DNA from 4 places in the Alteromonas naphthalenivorans genome. Region 4 is predicted to be linked to each of the others. Evidence: predicted binding sites of a transcription regulator. Region 4 holds the regulator's gene; each other region holds the start of a gene.
What was found. The regulator LexA, encoded in region 4, represses DNA repair genes until DNA is damaged. The targets are predictions, from matches to a motif close to TACTGTATNNNNATACAGTA.
Positions count from the first base shown of each region.

Region 1: recN (DNA repair protein RecN) is a predicted target of LexA. The motif match lies at 2,209-2,228, and genes of this name have one in related genera.
Region 2: AMBT_RS13550 (LexA family protein) is a predicted target of LexA. The motif match lies at 2,076-2,095, and genes of this name have one in related genera.
Region 3: uvrD (DNA helicase II) is a predicted target of LexA. The motif match lies at 2,516-2,535, and genes of this name have one in related genera.

Region 1 is NC_015554.1:2,593,371-2,597,840, reverse strand. Features, by position in the region: gene AMBT_RS11315 (outer membrane protein assembly factor BamE) at 42-398, opposite strand; gene recN (DNA repair protein RecN) at 518-2,203, opposite strand; gene AMBT_RS11305 (ATP-binding protein) at 2,390-4,470, shown strand, end outside.
Region 2 is NC_015554.1:3,107,366-3,111,835, reverse strand. Features, by position in the region: gene AMBT_RS13560 (GFA family protein) at 1-335, shown strand, start outside; gene AMBT_RS13555 (Y-family DNA polymerase) at 394-1,650, opposite strand; gene AMBT_RS13550 (LexA family protein) at 1,650-2,063, opposite strand; gene AMBT_RS22605 (hypothetical protein) at 2,408-2,575, shown strand; gene AMBT_RS13535 (DUF3301 domain-containing protein) at 3,146-3,451, opposite strand; gene AMBT_RS13530 (DUF3549 family protein) at 3,455-4,470, opposite strand, start outside.
Region 3 is NC_015554.1:3,948,124-3,952,593, forward strand. Features, by position in the region: gene AMBT_RS17190 (tyrosine recombinase XerC) at 1-622, shown strand, start outside; gene AMBT_RS17195 (HAD-IA family hydrolase) at 653-1,375, shown strand; gene cysE (serine O-acetyltransferase) at 1,448-2,266, opposite strand; gene uvrD (DNA helicase II) at 2,588-4,470, shown strand, end outside.
Region 4 is NC_015554.1:4,863,309-4,867,778, reverse strand. Features, by position in the region: gene AMBT_RS21300 (TonB-dependent receptor) at 92-2,206, shown strand; gene lexA (transcriptional repressor LexA) at 2,363-2,989, shown strand; gene coxB (cytochrome c oxidase subunit II) at 3,573-4,470, shown strand, end outside.

The DNA.
Region 1 (4,470 bases), 2.3 Mb from region 4:
CGCTCCTTCGCCATATATGTGTTAGTACTTACGGTTGCTATTTAACTGTCTAGCGGCGTATTGAATTCTTCAGACAGCTCAAAGTCACCTTCTACTGACGTTACTTTGCCGTCTTCAAATGTAATAACCATTTGCTTTTGGAAATCTTCACCGCGTTTTTTCATGCCGCGTTTCATATCGTAAACGTAGTACCAGGTATCATCATCGAAAGAATCTTGTACTACTGGGTTACCAAGTACGTAGATAACCTGTTCTTTAGTCATGCCGATGCGTAGTTTAGAAACGTCTCTTTGATCGAGAAAGTTACCTTGAGGCACATCAATACGATAAATCCAATTAGAACAAGCGCTTGATGTAAGGGTAAAACCTAAAATTATTAATAAATGTTGCAACTTCATGCGTAAATCAGTCCAGTATTGCTTTTTCTTCGTTACCCAACAGCATACAAGCGGGTGGGGTGCGTTAATGTAAGCACGAAGGCATGCTACATCGACAAGTATGACCAATCAACTGCATTTTAGTTCGATTGCGCGCTTTTCAATAACTCTTTTGCGTTAGCAAGGGCCGACTTGGTTACTTTGTCGCCAGCTAACAAGCGTGCTAATTCATCCACTCTATCTTGTTTCGTTAACGCCAACATTTGTGTTTCAGTACTTTCACCGTCGGTAAGCTTAGTAACAAAGAGTTGGTTATGCGCTTGCGCAGCAACCTGAGGTAAATGGGTAACGCACATGACTTGTACCTGTTTGCCTAAACGGCGAAGCAACCCACCCACAATCGACGCGGTAGGCCCGCTAATGCCCGTATCTACTTCATCAAAAATCATAGTAGGCGTGGCATGGTTATCGCTGGCAATAACTTGAATGGCTAAGCCAATTCTTGAAAGTTCACCACCAGATACAACTTTATCTAGTTTGTCAGCTGCTTGGCCGGGGTTAGTAGAAACTTTAATTTCTACCGAGTCTTGGCCTAAAGCTGATGGCTTTTTAAACTCATCGTAATTAACTTCAATGGCTACCTTAGCGTGAGGCATGTTCATTTGATGAATTTGGGTTTCAATTTCACTAGCCAAATAATTTGCCGCTTTTAATCTACATTCAGACAATACTTTCGTTTCACTTAGATATTGGGCTTTAAGTACATCGACTTCATCTTCTAGTGTGGTTAACAAAGACTCTTGATCGCCTAGCGAAGCAAACTCAGTCGCTAGGGTTTGGTGATGCGCAAATAAATCTTCGGGCATAACGCTGTGCTTGCGTGCTAATTCCATCGCTTTTGCGTACCGAGCTTCTACCTGCTGTAAACGAAGAGGGTCTATTTCTAGGTCATCGCAATAATGGCGCAATTCCCCGGCCGCTTCTTCAACCTGAATGGCCGCTTCATTTAACAACACAAGAATAGGGCTTAAACTGGCATCGTGAGATTCAAGTTCGCCCAAACGGTCTATGCTATTTTGTAATATAGACAGTGCATTGCCTTCGTCACTTTCGTACAAGTGATAAAAACTAGTTTGTGCTTGCTCTAGCAAACTTTGCCCATTGCTTAAACGCTTATGTTCAGTTTCGAGTTCTAAAAACTCACCGTCTTCTAAGGCAAATTCGTCTAGCTCTCTAACTTGATAAGTAAGCAATTGCAATCTGTCTTCACGCTGCTGAGCTTGCGCTTGTAGCTCGCTAAGCATTTTTTGCTTTTCACGCCATAGGGCAAAGTGTTGTTTTACATTTGAAAGGCTGTCTTTGTGGTTGCCCACAGTATCAACAAGCTGGCGTTGATAATCTTCTTTCAAAAGTTGAAGGTGAGTATTCTGACCATGTATAGCAAGCAAGTGTTGGCCTAAACCTTTCAATTGCTGAAGTGACGCGGGAATACCGTTAATAAAAGCTTTTGAACGGCCTTCTTTCGATATAACTCTGCGGATAAAACAGCTGTTTTCATCCTCGTCAGAGGTGAGTTCATGCTCATCGAGATAGCGCTTTGCATTCGCATTTGTGGCCAATGCAAAATGAGCAATAATTTCTGCTTTAGACGCGGTGCTTCTTACGGCGTTTGCATCAGCTCGTTCGCCTAAGCACAAGCTTAAAGCATCAATGGCAATAGACTTACCGGCACCGGTTTCCCCAGTGATGGCAGTAAGCCCTTTTTCAAGATTAACTGACAGTTGCTTAACCACTGCAAAGTTACTAATAGAAAGATGCGCTAACATAACTATACTCGATGTTTATACAGTGCATGTAAATATATACAGTATTTTTCACATGTAAAGTATAGTCTCATAATTTTTCATTTTACGTAGTCTATTTGTCCGAGTTGAAGAAAAAATAATATAGTTGGTTAATTTTTAACCTGTATGTATATTTATATTGATATCAGCATGACCAAGGAATGGACAATGAAAGATCCTGAGACTATCGCCGACAAAAATGCAAATCAAAAGATTCCTTACGTTGCAATACCTGTAAGTACAAAGACCTCGAAAAATAATCAATCTATAGGAAGAGCACGCTTCAAGATAAAGCTTAAATCATCTATTTCTGAGGCAATGAATGGAAAAGGGGCGAGTTTCTTAGTTGGTGGCTACAGAGGGATTGGAAAAACCCATTTAGTGGATAATGTTTCTAATAGTTATGCAGAAGCCATCAATTCAGGAGTTAAGTTAAATAGAGAAAATATCACCAACCTACATAAACTAAAACTTAAACTGAAAAAAATATATCACCATGTTTCGAGATTATGGCCTGTAAAACTGAGATTATCTTCTTTGAAAGGATCAGCCACATTTGATACCAATAAGGAGGTGGGCACTAGATCAAGTCAAGCTCTTATAATTAATTGCCATATTTTGAAATTAGACATCGGTGTTGATTCGGATCTCTCTACCCGTGACATTCTTTGCGATATAACAGAGTTGATGTATTCAATAAGCTTAGCTGGGTATCGTCGTTTCAAAATATTTTTATTTATTTTATTTTTAGGCTCGACTCTACTCTATGAGCTTTTCATTTCAGAATATTTTGCCTTCCAACCTCTATTCAAAGCGGTCGATAGTGAATCAAATAACAAAGCGTTTAATATCGACTGGCTTATCGTCAGATATTTAATCGCTACAGCATTACTCTATTGGATTGGAAAGTTCTTTTACAAACATATAGCTACCCATCACGGCTTGCTTGAAGAGCTTACATTTGCTTCGCGATTTAGTCGAGAATGGGACAACAGTAATGGTGTTGCTATTCCACAAACTAGAGTTCCACTATTTCAAAATCGTAAAAAGTTTACTCAAGAGCCAATATCCGCTCGGCGAATTCAAGAGCAACTTCAACAGTATATTAACAAGCAGCGGGCTGGAGGGCAGGGCTACATAATAATACTTGATGAAGTCGATAAAATTAACCCATCTCCTACCGAAAGTTATGCTACGAATACAAAGTCTCGCAAACAGAAAGTTGATGAGCTATTGGGAGGCTTGAAAGCACTTATGAGTAACTCACGTTGTGTGTTTATCGTGGTGGCGGGCAGAGAAATTGTAGATGCTTATTATTCTGAATCAGGCTATACCAGTGTGCTATATGAGAGCGTTTTCGATGATATTTTTTATATTCCTACACTACTCACTGATTGGTCCGACGGTCAATTCGAGCACTATACTTCTATGGTCAGGCAATATATAAATACAGTAGTTTTCGATTCGGACTCAGCTGATATTATTGGTTTTTTGAAAAGTAAAAAAGCAGATATTAATAACCTTGAAGAGAATACTATTGTTGATACTCTTTTTTACTTCGAAATCTTTGTCAAATATCTCACTCTTCACTCTTGGGGGAACTTCAAGCGTCTTAAGCTGATGTTAAATGATCATTTTGAATACTATACCGAAAATTTGAAAACTCGAATTGATGGCAACAATAACGCTTTCGTGTTTACTGCCGGTGAAGCAAAAAATCAAAAGATCCTATTATTTACCCCGTCAGATATTCGTCGTATGTTTGTTAGCGCTCGATTATATGCACTTTACGAATCAAATATTGGAAGAATAACGTCTAAAACTGACGATAAAGCAGCAGTTTCAGGTCTTATCACTATTTTAGATACCTTCCGATTTCATAGTCGTGGCTTTTCACGTTCAATGATAGATAGAACTATCGCAGGTATTGATGTTCACGCTGAATCTACGCTTTCATACATAGCTGATGACTATGTGCATTCAACTTTCCAATCTATGATTCGTCGCACCTCTAACAATATCTATCCTTATAGATATTACTTATCAACAGACATGGAGTTTAGCTTTTTCGCCAAAATTCTTGGTGCAAAATCCTCAAGCTTTGAGTTCGCATTGGACTCTTCTGAACCAGTAAGAGAATTTTATTTGCGCGAAGCAAAACGTCAATCTCCTGATGGTTCAGTAAACAGCTTTTTAGCAAGTGCTAAGCTACAGGCAATACTCGGAGACATTTTTGTTTCTGAACATCG
Region 2 (4,470 bases), 1.8 Mb from region 4:
GCAGACAGTGGGGCGGTTCGGCGCTGTTTGCATTACAATGCGGTACGCAGGTCAAATTCGAAGACACGACCTCTAGTGGTAATAACGTTAGCATTCACCGGTCGTCAGATTGGGCTTCTCGCGGTTTTTGTGGCAACTGTGGTACTCATCTATTTTACAAGCTCAATGAGACCGGTGAGTACAATATTCCTGTCGATATATTTCAAGCACTAGATGGGTTAGAAATGGATATGCAGTACTTCAGCGATCAACGCCCGCACTACTATTGCTTTTCTAATAAAACAAAAGAAATGACCAAGGCTGAAATTCTGGCGTATTTCGCTCAACAGTCTTGAGTTACCAACAGGCAAAGCATGCACCGCTATTAACACGGGAAAGAAGCTATCCGACGTATCAACATTTAATGCGCGGGATCTCTTCCCATCGGGTAGTGGCTCTTTTCGTTAAGAAGTCTCTTTTCATGGCAAAATTTTGTTGAAAGCCCCTAGCCCCAAAATGCATCGTGTTTCTGCCATATCTAGCGTTTGTACTGTCAAGCACTGCCATTAATGCCGAGTTGTCCGTACTGGGTGTAAATAAATCGTCTTGGCGATATTTTTCGTCGCAAATGTCCAACAGACCCACACCCACTTTGTAGTAACGCACGCCTGGAATAAACAGTTTATTGAGCGCATCAGACGCTGCGTGAATAATATGTCGAGTATCATTGGTAGGAACAGCAAAGCTGGAAAGCGCCGACTGCTTAACATATCTGCTATCGTCATGAGGCGAATTTGCCGCAAAGAAGGTGGCGCTGTGAGCGAGTGAGTGTTGAGCGCGTAGTTTTTTAGTGGCTATTTCAGCGTGGGTGGCTAACGCTGCTCTCAATTCATCTTGTGTGGTAACTCTCTTTCCAAAACTACGGGTGCTGTAAATTTCTTTTTTAGCGGGTCTTATCTCATCCCACGTCATTCTTAGTTCACCCTGAAGTTCTCTCACTGTATTTTCTAGCACAATAGAAAAATACTTACGCATTTTAGCGGGGGATTGTTGTGACAGTGTATAGGCATTATTAATACCCATGGCCATCAATCGTTTTTCCAAGCGCCCACCAATACCCCATACATCTGCTACTGCCATGCGGGGTAATAATGCCTGCTTTTCTTGCTGCGTATTAATAACCGCTGAACCTCGAAAGCCGTCCAGCTTTTTTGCAGCGTGATTAGCTGCTTTAGCAAGGGTTGGAGTGGGGCCAAATCCAACGCCCACGGGAAGCTTTACCTCACGCCAAATAGTTTTTCTTATCTCATAGCCTAGGGCCAGCCATTCACTATCATGTAGGCGTGGCGAAAAGCGCATGAAAGCTTCATCAATACTGTATTCGTGCAATTCATCACAGAATTGAGACATGACAGAAAACATTTTTGAAGACACATCGGCATAAAGCTCATAGTTAGACGAGCAAACAACAACCCCTGCTTTTTTTGCTTCCTCTTTCACCTGAAAATAGGGAACGAACTTTTTAAATCCTAATCTTTTGGCAATAGGGCAGGCTGCGACCACGCAGCCATCGTTATTGCTCAACACCATAACGGGTTTGTTTCGCAGATTAGGGTTGTAGATTTTCTCGACCGATGCATACATAGAAGTGACATCTACTAGCGCAAACACTACTCACCTCCTAGTCGACGGGAGAGTTTTTTGTGAAGCCTAATGGAGCGCGTTACCACCCCTTCTATTGAAAATTCATCGCCTTCTTTTAAAAAGTAAGGTTTGTACAAGGGTGATGAAGAACGCAAGCAGCCGTGGCGTTTGTCTACACGCTTACAGACGAACTCACCGTTTAAGGTCGCCACAATAATGCACATGTCAGAAATATCTTCAGCTCTTGAGACAATCAGCAGGTCGCCGTCATGAATGCCATCGTCCATCATCGACTTGCCTTGTGCGTAGCCAATGAAGGTAGCAGCAGGTTTATCAATAAGCAGAGAATCTAGACTCAAGCCTAGTTCGGTATATTCTGCAGCAGGCGACTCGAAGCCTACGATGCCCGCTTGTGCAGTGATAGGAATAAATTTAAGCATACACTTCAAAAATACTGTTTATTTGTACAGTATTTTAGTGGGTTCATACTCATCAATCAATCTCAGTACAGAAAATACTCGTCTTAATGGCGACTGTAATGACCGGCAAAATTCGCAATTGGTCATAATGACGACAAGCTTTGTACGACATTTCCTACAAAAGTGTAGGAAATGTGGGTTTTTTTTCGTGGTTTATATCTAGACTAAAGTCTAACGTTGTTGATTTTTATAGGTTTTTCATTTTCAGATCATATTAACTCCTTATTTTCTCCTTAATTTATTGTAATTCTGCCTAGCGGGAATTCTTGGTAGGGATATTATTAATGGCGTCACAGGGAAACACGATGAGTCAGGATGATTTTAAGGACAACCTTGGACAACTTAAGGAAGAGAATCCCTTAACAGGAGTGAGGGGAGATGGAATAGCAGGAAGCATCACAGGGATGATAAGCGCACCGGACGTGCTGAAATGGAATTGCCAAAGAGACAAGCAAGGAAAGCGCAAGCGATAAGGAATCGCAACAGGAAGTAGAAAGGATTTGGCGAAGGATCGTCATAAAAAGGAAAGATATAGGATATATCGTAAAGGAAAGCTTGGAAGGCTTAAGCAAGGATAGTTTGCGCAGGATGCGCAAGAGCAAGGCAGCTCAGGAACGAACGGACCGCTTAAGGATTGAGCTAGTTGCACAGGATGTGTAATGTAGAAAGGATGAAAGGATAGGAACACTAGCTTTTGCTGGCAAGGAACAGCCTTAGGATGAGGCCCCCACGTGCAGGATAGATGGGATGCTTAGGATAAATGGAAAGGGATTTACGCAAGGATGGGTAACTCGCACGGGAACACGCGAGAGAAGATGGAAAGGGGCGTATATGGATTTTAATCGGGAAGATTTTAGTCGCAAAGGAACGCAGAGAGGGAAACTCAAAATTCCAGGAAAAGGGGTAGCAGAGAGGCTACCCCTTTTTTTTGCGTAATTTTTGGCGTTGCCACTAAAACGCTCACGTTTAAAGACGCCCATTCCGCTCGGCATAGTCATCTCGTTCATACCTAATACTATAGCGGGCTAACGAATCCGAAGAACTTAATTAACTCTGTGAGGTGGTAAGGTAGTTCTTATAATATGTTTGCCTACTAACTCCACTTCTCCGCTGTATCTGTCTTCACCATTACCGGAAAATTCAAACACAAAGATATTATGCCAATCAGGCTTGCTGTAGTTGAAGGTAATGCGGGTTTTGGCTCTGGCAATACTGAGCAGTTGCAGTTGATTGTTTTTACAGTACTGGCGCAGGTAACTATCAGTAAATTCGGAAATACTTCGTATGCGCCAAAACTGAAAGGCGACAAAGCCTAAGCCCAACCATAAGGTTAATTCAAGAAGTGTCATTCATTACCCCTTAGTTTGTGAAAACAGCGTGCCAATTGCGCTGGCCAGTAAGTCACTGCGTTCTGGGGTTCTTAGTATGCCTAGTACTAATTCACGTAACTGGGGTACTTGAACAAGATCAGAGAAGAAGCCGCGGAATACGTCGCCATTATAGTTTTCTTGGTTATCGACCTCGGCAACCGCTTCAAAAAATAGCAGCAGTAATTTCTCGTCCATTTGCTGAAAATGGCGGGCAGCAATAACACTTAATATATCTAATCGGTTCAATTTCTTAGCTTCAAAGTGAGACACTAATTGCGTATATATAGTGTCGTTTTTGGTCTCACAAGACAAACCCCGTAGCGCGGCTAAACTTATTTCATCACCGTCTAACACTGAAAGCATGCATTGGTTAAGCCGCTCAGATACGTTCGCAACTTCGGCCATTTCCATAAAAGCCCGTTGAAATGGTTCGGCAAAAAGTGAAAAGTTACGCAGCACACTGTCTTGCACTTCTTGAGCGTTTTCCATTGAGTCTAATCTAATGACCACATCCGCAATTGCCTGTAAGGGAATGGTTTGCCAGTCAGCCACCTGCGGCGCTTTCACGTAGGCGATAACATACTGTGCGCTGACGCTAATCGGCTGATTCAGCTTCGCGCGAACCAGTGCATTAAATTGCGCAAGTAATGACTGCGCGGGCACAAATGAATAAGGATTATCTGGCAATGTGTTAGCCGCTTCAGAATCATCAGAAATTGATTGGCCTAGTGCATCGACAATAATTTGCAGAAAATGGTTTCTTGAAGCCGCTACCACTAATCCCTGCTCGTCTAGAGGGAGTTTGATAAACCAAATATAGTGCTGATTTGAGCTATTTTTATTCCAAAAAACAATGCCGAACCACGCATGTTGCTGGCGAGGGAAGGGCGCAACAGTTGAGCCATTCTCAATATCCAAAAACGCCTGATTGTCTAAAGCGGTAAGTCTTCGACCCATATCAAAAACAATATATTCTGTACCTGCATGCAATAAAAATT
Region 3 (4,470 bases), 920 kb from region 4:
CGTGGAGGGTATTCAAGCGCCCAAACAAGGCAAACCATTACCTAAACAGCTTAGCGTTGATGAAATGCAGCAGTTGTTGGCAAATGAACAAGCCGCCAGCGGCGATACCGACGAAGGCATTATTTGCCGCGACGTAGCCATGTTTGAATTACTCTATGGCTGCGGACTTCGATTAAGCGAACTAACGGGCTTAAACTTAAGTGACTACCCGAAAGACGGTACCATTAAAGTGACCGGTAAGGGCAGTAAGCAGCGTATATTGCCCTTAGGCCGACAAGCGCAAAAGGCGCTACATGCTTGGCTTAAAGTGCGCCCTGCTTATGCTTCACCCTATGAACCCGCTATTTTTGTTAGCAAGCGTAAAACCCGCATTTCAAATCGCCAAGTGGCTAACCGGCTTAACCAAATGGCAGAGTTGCAAAGCCTTAGTCAGAAAGTAAGCCCACATAAACTGCGCCATTCTTTTGCCACGCACGTATTAGAGTCGAGCGGCGATTTACGGGCGGTGCAAGAATTATTAGGCCATGCCAATCTATCTACCACGCAAGTGTATACTCATTTAGATTTTCAGCATTTAGCCAAGGTTTATGATGCCGCGCACCCTAGAGCACATAAAAAATAATCCTCTTTTGAAAATAGGCCTTTAACTATTATGCAGTTCTTCAGAGCCATAAATTCCGTGAAGGCTATGACCTTCGACCTTGATGACACCTTATATAATAACGAACCTATTATTCGCCAAGCCGAAGCAGCATTGAATACGCATTTAAAGCAGTATCACCCCAAAGCAGCAGCATTAACTCCTACACACTGGCAACAGCTAAAGCGGGATGCTATAACGGCCAATCCTACTTATTCATCTGATATGGGAAAACTTCGCTTAGCGGTGTTAAATGCGGCTTTGATACATGATATTCCACCCCAAGACACCCACACGTTAGATGCTGCCGTGCAAGCCTGTTTCGACTGTTTTTATCATGCCAGAAGCGAGTTTGATTTGGCTGATGATGTGCATAAAACCTTATCAATTTTAAGTGAAAATATGACACTGGTAGGTATTACTAACGGCAATGTAAACGCTGACCAAATAGGTATTACGCCTTATTTCGATACCATTTTACATGCCAGTACTAGCCGACCTATGAAACCTTCACGGGCTATGTTCGATGAAGCAGCAAGCTTTATAGGCGATGCGCCGGAAAATATATTGCACGTGGGCGATAACATTATTAAAGATGTGTATGGGGCGATAAATGCGGGGTTTCAGTCTGCTTGGTTTGCATGCAACCGAGAAATGCATTTACCCCGTGAGAGAGCATCTGTACTCCCTCACGTGGCATTAGATTCGTTAGACGAGTTAGCTTACTTCTTGTAAGTAAATCAGTAAGTAGCGCTTTCTCTTAAGGTACTGGCGCTTAAAGTACTTGCTCTTAAAGTACTGGCGCGTTTAAGGCTTTTGCGAGTAAGGCTGATTGTCTTCTAACACGTTTTGGCGCATAGAATCGCAAGGGCGCTGGCATACTGGGCGTCCAACCACTTTAGCCGGCACACCGACTACTGTAACGTGCGGCGGTACATTGTCTAACACAACACTACCCGCTCCCACTTTAGAGCCTTCGCCAATTTCGATATTGCCAAGAATTTTAGCACCCGCACCTACTAACACGCCTTGGCGAATTTTAGGGTGACGGTCACCCGACTCGTTCCCAGTTCCGCCAAGCGTTACGCTTTGCAAAATAGACACGTTGTCTTCTATAACTGCGGTTTCACCCACCACAATTCCGGTAGCGTGATCGAACATCACCCCTTTACCTATTTTAGCGGCAGGGTGAATATCCACGCCGAAGGTAGCCGAATTACGGCTTTGTAAGAACAAAGCAAGTTGATGTCTACCATGCAACCACAAGTAATGCGCCATGCGGTGAACTTGCACTGCGTGGAACCCTTTGAAGTGCAGCAATGGCACTAAGAAATCATCTACTGCGGCGTCTCGGGCACGAATAGCATTAATATCTGCCATTGCCGACTCACTAATTGACGGCTCTAACAAATAGGCTTCATCGAACACTTCACGAATGGCAATAGCCGGCATCACTTCATCAGCCATTTTGCTTGATAATATAAAGCTTAACGACGATTCAAAATTATGATGTGCTGAAATACAGGCGTGAACATAGCTTGCTAGTAGCGGCTCGCTTTCTGCCACAGTTTGCGCTTCTTTTTTTAACGATAACCAAAAGTCAGTCGATGGAGAGAGTGCGTGCATGAGGCAGTTCCTGTAAAAATAAAGTTCAGAGCCCACTTAAATGCGGGTAAAAGGCCTACATTGTATTAGGCAACATAATGGCTCGAAGTGTACATGAGCCACAGTTAAAACAACACCTACAGACTACGCTTCAAGCGTGAAAATTGTTCAACTTATCGATAACCTGCCCGTGAATACCGCTGGTGTCGTCTAAACAAGGCTAAGTTCATCGCTAAAAATTCCCCCTAGCCGCTAAGCTTCATCAAACAGGCCTGTATAAATTCACAGTCAGCTGGCATAATGTTGCAGCATTGAAACTAGACAAATTAGGTTGACCATATTATGGATGTATCCCGACTGCTTGACGAGCTTAACGATAAACAACGTGAAGCGGTAGCAGCCCCTCTTTCTAACGCCCTCATATTAGCTGGCGCAGGAAGTGGCAAAACTCGGGTGTTGGTGCATCGCATAGCATGGTTAATGGAAGTGGAAAATATTGCCCCGTTTTCCATTCTGGCCGTAACCTTTACGAATAAGGCCGCGAAAGAAATGCGTGGCCGAATAGAGTCGTTGATGGGTCGTGGTCTGAATAATATGTGGATTGGTACTTTCCACGGATTAGCTCACAGGCTGCTTCGCGCCCACCATGCAGAAGCTAATTTGCCTGAAAACTTCCAAATTCTTGACTCAGACGACCAATACCGTTTGATTAAACGTATTTTAAAAGCCATGAATTTAGACGAAAAGCACTGGGTGCCCCGTCAAATTCAGTGGTATATCAACGGCAATAAAGACGAAGGCCTGCGCCCTCAACATATTGAAACCCACAATGACCAAACCCAACAAAAGATGCGTGAAATTTACGCCGCGTATCAAGACGCGTGCGACCGCTCAGGGCTTGTGGATTTTGCCGAGCTATTATTGCGTGCACACGAACTTTGGGCTAAAAACCCAGAAGTGCTCGCTAATTACCAACGACGTTTCCGCGCCGTATTAGTTGACGAATTCCAAGATACCAACAACATTCAGTACGCATGGCTACGCATGCTGTGTAGCGGCAATCAAAACAATATCATGATTGTGGGCGATGACGACCAATCTATTTACGGCTGGCGTGGCGCGAATGTTGATAATATTCAGCACTTCTTGAAAGATTTCAATAACCCCACAACCATTCGATTAGAACAAAACTACCGTTCTACCGGTACCATTTTGAAAGCCGCCAACACGGTTATTGATAATAATACGGGCCGTTTAGGCAAAGAGCTTTGGACAGACGGCAACGATGGCGAGCCCATCTCTGTTTATGCGGGGTTTAATGAGTTAGATGAAGCCCGCTTTATTGTGTCGAAAATTAAAGACTGGCTGAACCAAGGCAATGCGTTAAAAGACACTGCCATTTTATATCGCAATAACGCCCAGTCGCGGGTATTAGAAGAAGCCTTACTGCACCAAGGTACACCGTATCGCATTTATGGCGGCCTTCGATTCTTCGAACGCCAAGAAATTAAAGATGCACTTGGCTACCTTCGTATGATGAATCATCCTCATGACGATGCCGCCTTTGAACGTGTAGTGAACACGCCAACTCGCGGTATGGGTGAAAAAACCCTCTCACAGGTACGAGAAGCCGCCAGAACACATAATTGCTCTATGTGGCAGGCTAGCCAACTACTCATTAACGAAAACGCGCTCAAAGGCCGTGCACTTAATGCCCTTCAAAGTTTTGTGCTGTTAGTTACCGAGCTTGAACAAGCTACTGTAGACGAGCCTTTAGAAAAACACGCCGACGTGGCCATTAGGCAGTCAGGCTTATACGCCATGTATCAAGCCGAACGCGGCGAAAAAGCCCAAGCGCGACTGGAAAACTTAGAAGAATTGGTTACCGCGTGTAAGCAATTTACCGTACCTGATGAAGCAGAAGAAATGACGCCGCTTTCTGCCTTTCTTGCTCACGCCTCGTTAGAAGCAGGCGAAACCCAGGCGGGCACCGATCAAGATGCGGTGCAGATGATGACGATTCACACCGCAAAGGGGCTCGAATTCCCTATGGTATTTATGGCCGGTGTCGAAGAAGGCATGTTTCCAAGCCAGATGACCAATGATGAACCAGGCAGAATGGAAGAAGAACGCCGCCTGTGTTACGTGGGCATGACTCGCGCCATGGAAAAGCTATATATTACTTACGCGGAAAGCCGCCGTTTATACGGGCAAGACAAATACCA
Region 4 (4,470 bases):
TTAATTATTGATAAATCTGACTAGAATCCGCTCTAAATAAGAATATCTATCATTTTCAATACTGTTTGAATTATCACTCGAGGAGACTTGCTTGAAACTTGGTAAAGCAACTATTTCTACTGCTGTTCTATTAGCACTTTATGGCACATCTGTTTTGGCTCAAGAAAATATAACTGAGTCAGAAGAAAGCGTTGAGCGTATTACCGTACGCGGCGCATTCTTTGGTCAACAAGTCGCCACAGCGGTTAAAACCCCTACATTATTAGTTAACGTGCCGCAGTCAGTATCTGTTGTAAGCGCAGCACAAATTTCAGAACAAGCATTGTTTAGCATTGCTGATGTTATGCAATACACCCCAGGGGTGAGCATTGGATTGGGTGAAGATCATCGCGATCAAGTGACTATTCGTGGTCAGAACACGACTGCGGATTTCTTTGTTGACGGTCTTCGTGACGACGTTCAGTACTTTCGCCCGCTATATAACTTAGAGCGCGTTGAAATATTGCGTGGCGCGAACGCGCTTTTATTTGGCCGTGGAGGTGGCGGTGGCGTGGTTAACCGTGTGACTAAAGTGGCCAGTAGCGCTGAAGATTTCACTACGCTGTCAGCAGGTATTGATACCTTTGGTGCAGGTTCTATTAGTATAGATACCAATAAAGCCATAGATGCGAACAATGCTTTTCGTTTTAATGGTGTGTTTGACAGTATTGATAATCATCGTGATTTTAAAGATGGTGAACGTTACGCCATTAACCCCACCTATACATGGATGGCTAACGACGACACCACGGTGGTTGCATCTTACGAATACGTAAACGATGACCGTTTAGTCGATAGAGGTATACCTTCATTAGATGGTGCGCCGCTAGAAGGCTATGACGACACCTACTTTGGTGATCCAGATTTCAACAATACTACCCTTGAAGCACATATTGCCCGTGTTCGTGTTGATCATGCACTATCGCAGAGTTGGAACTTGAACGGTACCGTTCAGTTTGCTGACTATGACAAAGCTTATCAAAACTTGTACCCCGTTAATTTTGACGCTGATGCAGGTACGGTTACGTTAGACGGTTATCGCGATACCACTACTCGTGAGAATGCGTTGGTTCAATTGAACCTTATCGGGCAATTTGCGACAGGTGATATCAACCATACCTTACTAACAGGAATGGAGTACGGTAGCCAAGATACAGAAAATACTCGTCGTGATGCATTTTTTGCAGACAGCCAAGACGACCAAGTATCCTTTGTGTTTAGCGACCCATTGGTTATTCCTTCAATGACGCTGACGGACCCAGTAAGAGATCGTGCGTCAGACGTCACCTTTACCTCAGCGTTCGTGCAAGATGAAATTAAGCTTAACGAGAATTGGATTGTGGTTGCCGGTCTTCGCTACGATAATTTTGATATCGATGTGGTAGACAGTATTGAAGTAGCTAACGGTGCCGACGATGGTAACAGTGGTTTTCTTTCGAGCTCTGATTCACAAGTGTCTCCTCGTGCAGGCCTAATTTACAAGCCTGCAGAATCAGTTTCGATTTACGCCAGTTACAGCAAATCGTTTTTACCTCGTTCAGGTGATCAATTCCTTTCCCTGTCGCTTACAAGCCAAGCGCTGGAAGCTGAAGAATTTGAAAACAAAGAAATTGGCGTTAAATGGAATTTCTCTGACTCACTTAGCGTAACCGCGGCGGCATTTGAAGTTGAACGTGAAAACGGCACAGCGCAGGATCCTAACAACCCAGAAGCGTCTATTTTAACTGGCACCGAAACCAAAGGTTTTGAAGTGCAGGTGGTGGGCAAGCTTTCAGAGCGTTGGGTAATAAATGCTGGGTATAGCAACCTTGATGGCGAAGAAATGGGCCGCATTGTAGACGGCGCACTGGCAAATCGCGACTTAGCACAGCTACCAGAACACATGCTGACGTTATGGAACCAGTATGAAGTTAACGATAAGTGGCGTGTTGCATTAGGCGTGATTTATCAATCTGAGCAGTATGCCTCTTTAAATAATACCGTTGAACTACCTGACTTTGTTCGCGTAGACGCTGCAGTGTATTACGATTACAGCGAAGACGTTAAAATTCAGCTAAACGTGGAAAACGTATTCGATGAAGACTATTTCCCGTCAGCACACAACGACAACAATATTGCTACCGGCGAGCCGCTTAATGCGCGTGTGAGTTTGCAATATAAGTTTTAGTCACGCTGAATGGTAGTGATAAATAAAGCGGCTTTGATGGCCGCTTTTTCGTTGTGGTTAGGCCGATGAAAAAAAATTGCTTTGCAGAGCTTTGTGCTTGTCATTTCCTTTTAGGTGTATATACTTACAGGAACTGTATAGACAGACAGGTCTTTTATGCGCCCACTCACAGCAAGACAAACAGAAGTTCTCGAGCTTATAAAAACAACGATGCTCGAAACTGGCATGCCGCCTACCCGTGCAGAAATTGCCCGTCATTTAGGTTTTCGTTCTGCGAATGCCGCTGAAGAACATTTAAAAGCGTTGGCCCGTAAAGGCGTCATCGAAATACTTCCAGGCACTTCTCGTGGTATTAAGTTGAATATTCCTCTTGAAGATGAAACCCCTGAAGAAGAAGGTCTACCTCTTATTGGTCGCGTGGCTGCGGGCGAGCCGATTCTAGCGCAAGAGCATATAGAGTCTCATTATAAGGTCGACCCTGCCCTGTTTCAGCCTCACGCCGACTTCTTACTTCGTGTAAGCGGTATGAGTATGAAAGACATTGGTATACTGGATGGTGACTTGTTAGCCGTGCACCGCACGACGGACGTCCATAATGGGCAGGTGGTAGTAGCACGTGTCGATGAAGACGTTACTGTTAAACGCCTTGAAAAGCGTGGTCGCGAAGTATTACTTCACGCTGAAAATGATGAATTTTCACCGATTAAAGTCGACTTAGCGTCAGAGCCTTTTTCCATTGAAGGAATTGCCGTTGGTGTTATTCGAAATGCTGATTGGATGTAACCTTTTAGCTATTTAGTAAAGAAAGCGGCTTATAGGCCGCTTTTTTGTATGTTTACCATACCTTGCTTACACAATAATCGTAGTTAAGCCTAAGAAATTCCTCAAAAGCCACCAAATACCGCTCCCACATATTTTATCCTATTTATGTCACCTTTTTTAGTGCTAACTCGCGCTATTTTAGTTATCTGTTTTGTTTGAAAAGCAATCATAAGTGCGTAACTAGCTTTTGATAATAAGCAACTTATTGGCTGCTTCTATTTGCCCATCTCGTTCAAAATGAGCGTTTCAAACAGGCTCGCTAAATACCGGTGTAACGTCCATACGCTGTGACGTCATTCACTTCTCTGTCATACCACGTTGATTAAAAATTAAACGCTGCAATTGTTTTTTCTTAGAAAAGACTAGACTTGTGCGTTTTATTGAGCAATTCTTATACTGTTTTTAACAAAATAATAACAATAGCTGTAACTTTGTTTTACAACTAATGCTGGGCAGTTAAGTTAAGAGTTGGATTTCGGGTATCAGTTGCCAGAAGCGCAGCGCATCTATTGCGTTAATGCTTCTGTTATAACGGAGGTGTTGAGTGAAACGAGTAACGACACAAGCGGCGACACAAGCGACAAAGTGGCTTTACGGGCTTCCACTTTTGCTTACTTCGCCACTACTGTTTGCTGATGCAGCAACGGGCGAAGGCTCTTCCATTAATTTGCGGCGAGGCGCAACAGACATAAGTGGTCAAGTATACGACCTGCATATGTTGATGTTCTTTATCTGTATCGCAATCGCTGTTGCGGTTTTCGGGGTTATGTTTGCCTCAATGTACTTGCACCGTAAATCCAGAGGCGCTAAGCCCGCTCACTTCCATGAAAATGTAAAAGTGGAAATTGCATGGACAGTAGTGCCTTTCATCATTCTTATTCTTATGGCTATTCCTGCCGCTAAAACCCTTATAGCGATGGAAGATACCAGCGAACCCGATCTTACCGTTGTCGTTACTGGTTCCCAGTGGAAGTGGCATTACCGGTATATGGACAGAGACGTTGAGTTCTATTCGTTAATGGCGACGCAGCGAGAGCAAATTGAAAATAAATTCGAAAAAGGCGCGAACTATCTGTTGGAAGTCGACCGCCCGTTGGTAATCCCCACAGGGCAAAAAGTGCGCTTTCTTATTACCTCTGATGACGTTATTCACTCGTGGTGGGTACCGGACTTTGCAGTGAAAAAAGATGCTAATCCAGGGTTTATTAATGAGTCTTGGGCAAAGGTGAACGAGCCTGGTATTTATCGTGGACAGTGTGCCGAGCTTTGCGGAAAAGATCATGGCTTTATGCCGGTTGTGGTCATTGCTAAAGAGCCTGCCGAATTTGATGCTTGGATGAATGAACAAGAAGAAGCCGCTCGCCAAGCGAAAGAAGAAGAGCAGCGTTTACTGTCGATGAATATGTCGATGGATGAACTTATGGATGAAGGCAAGCGGGTTT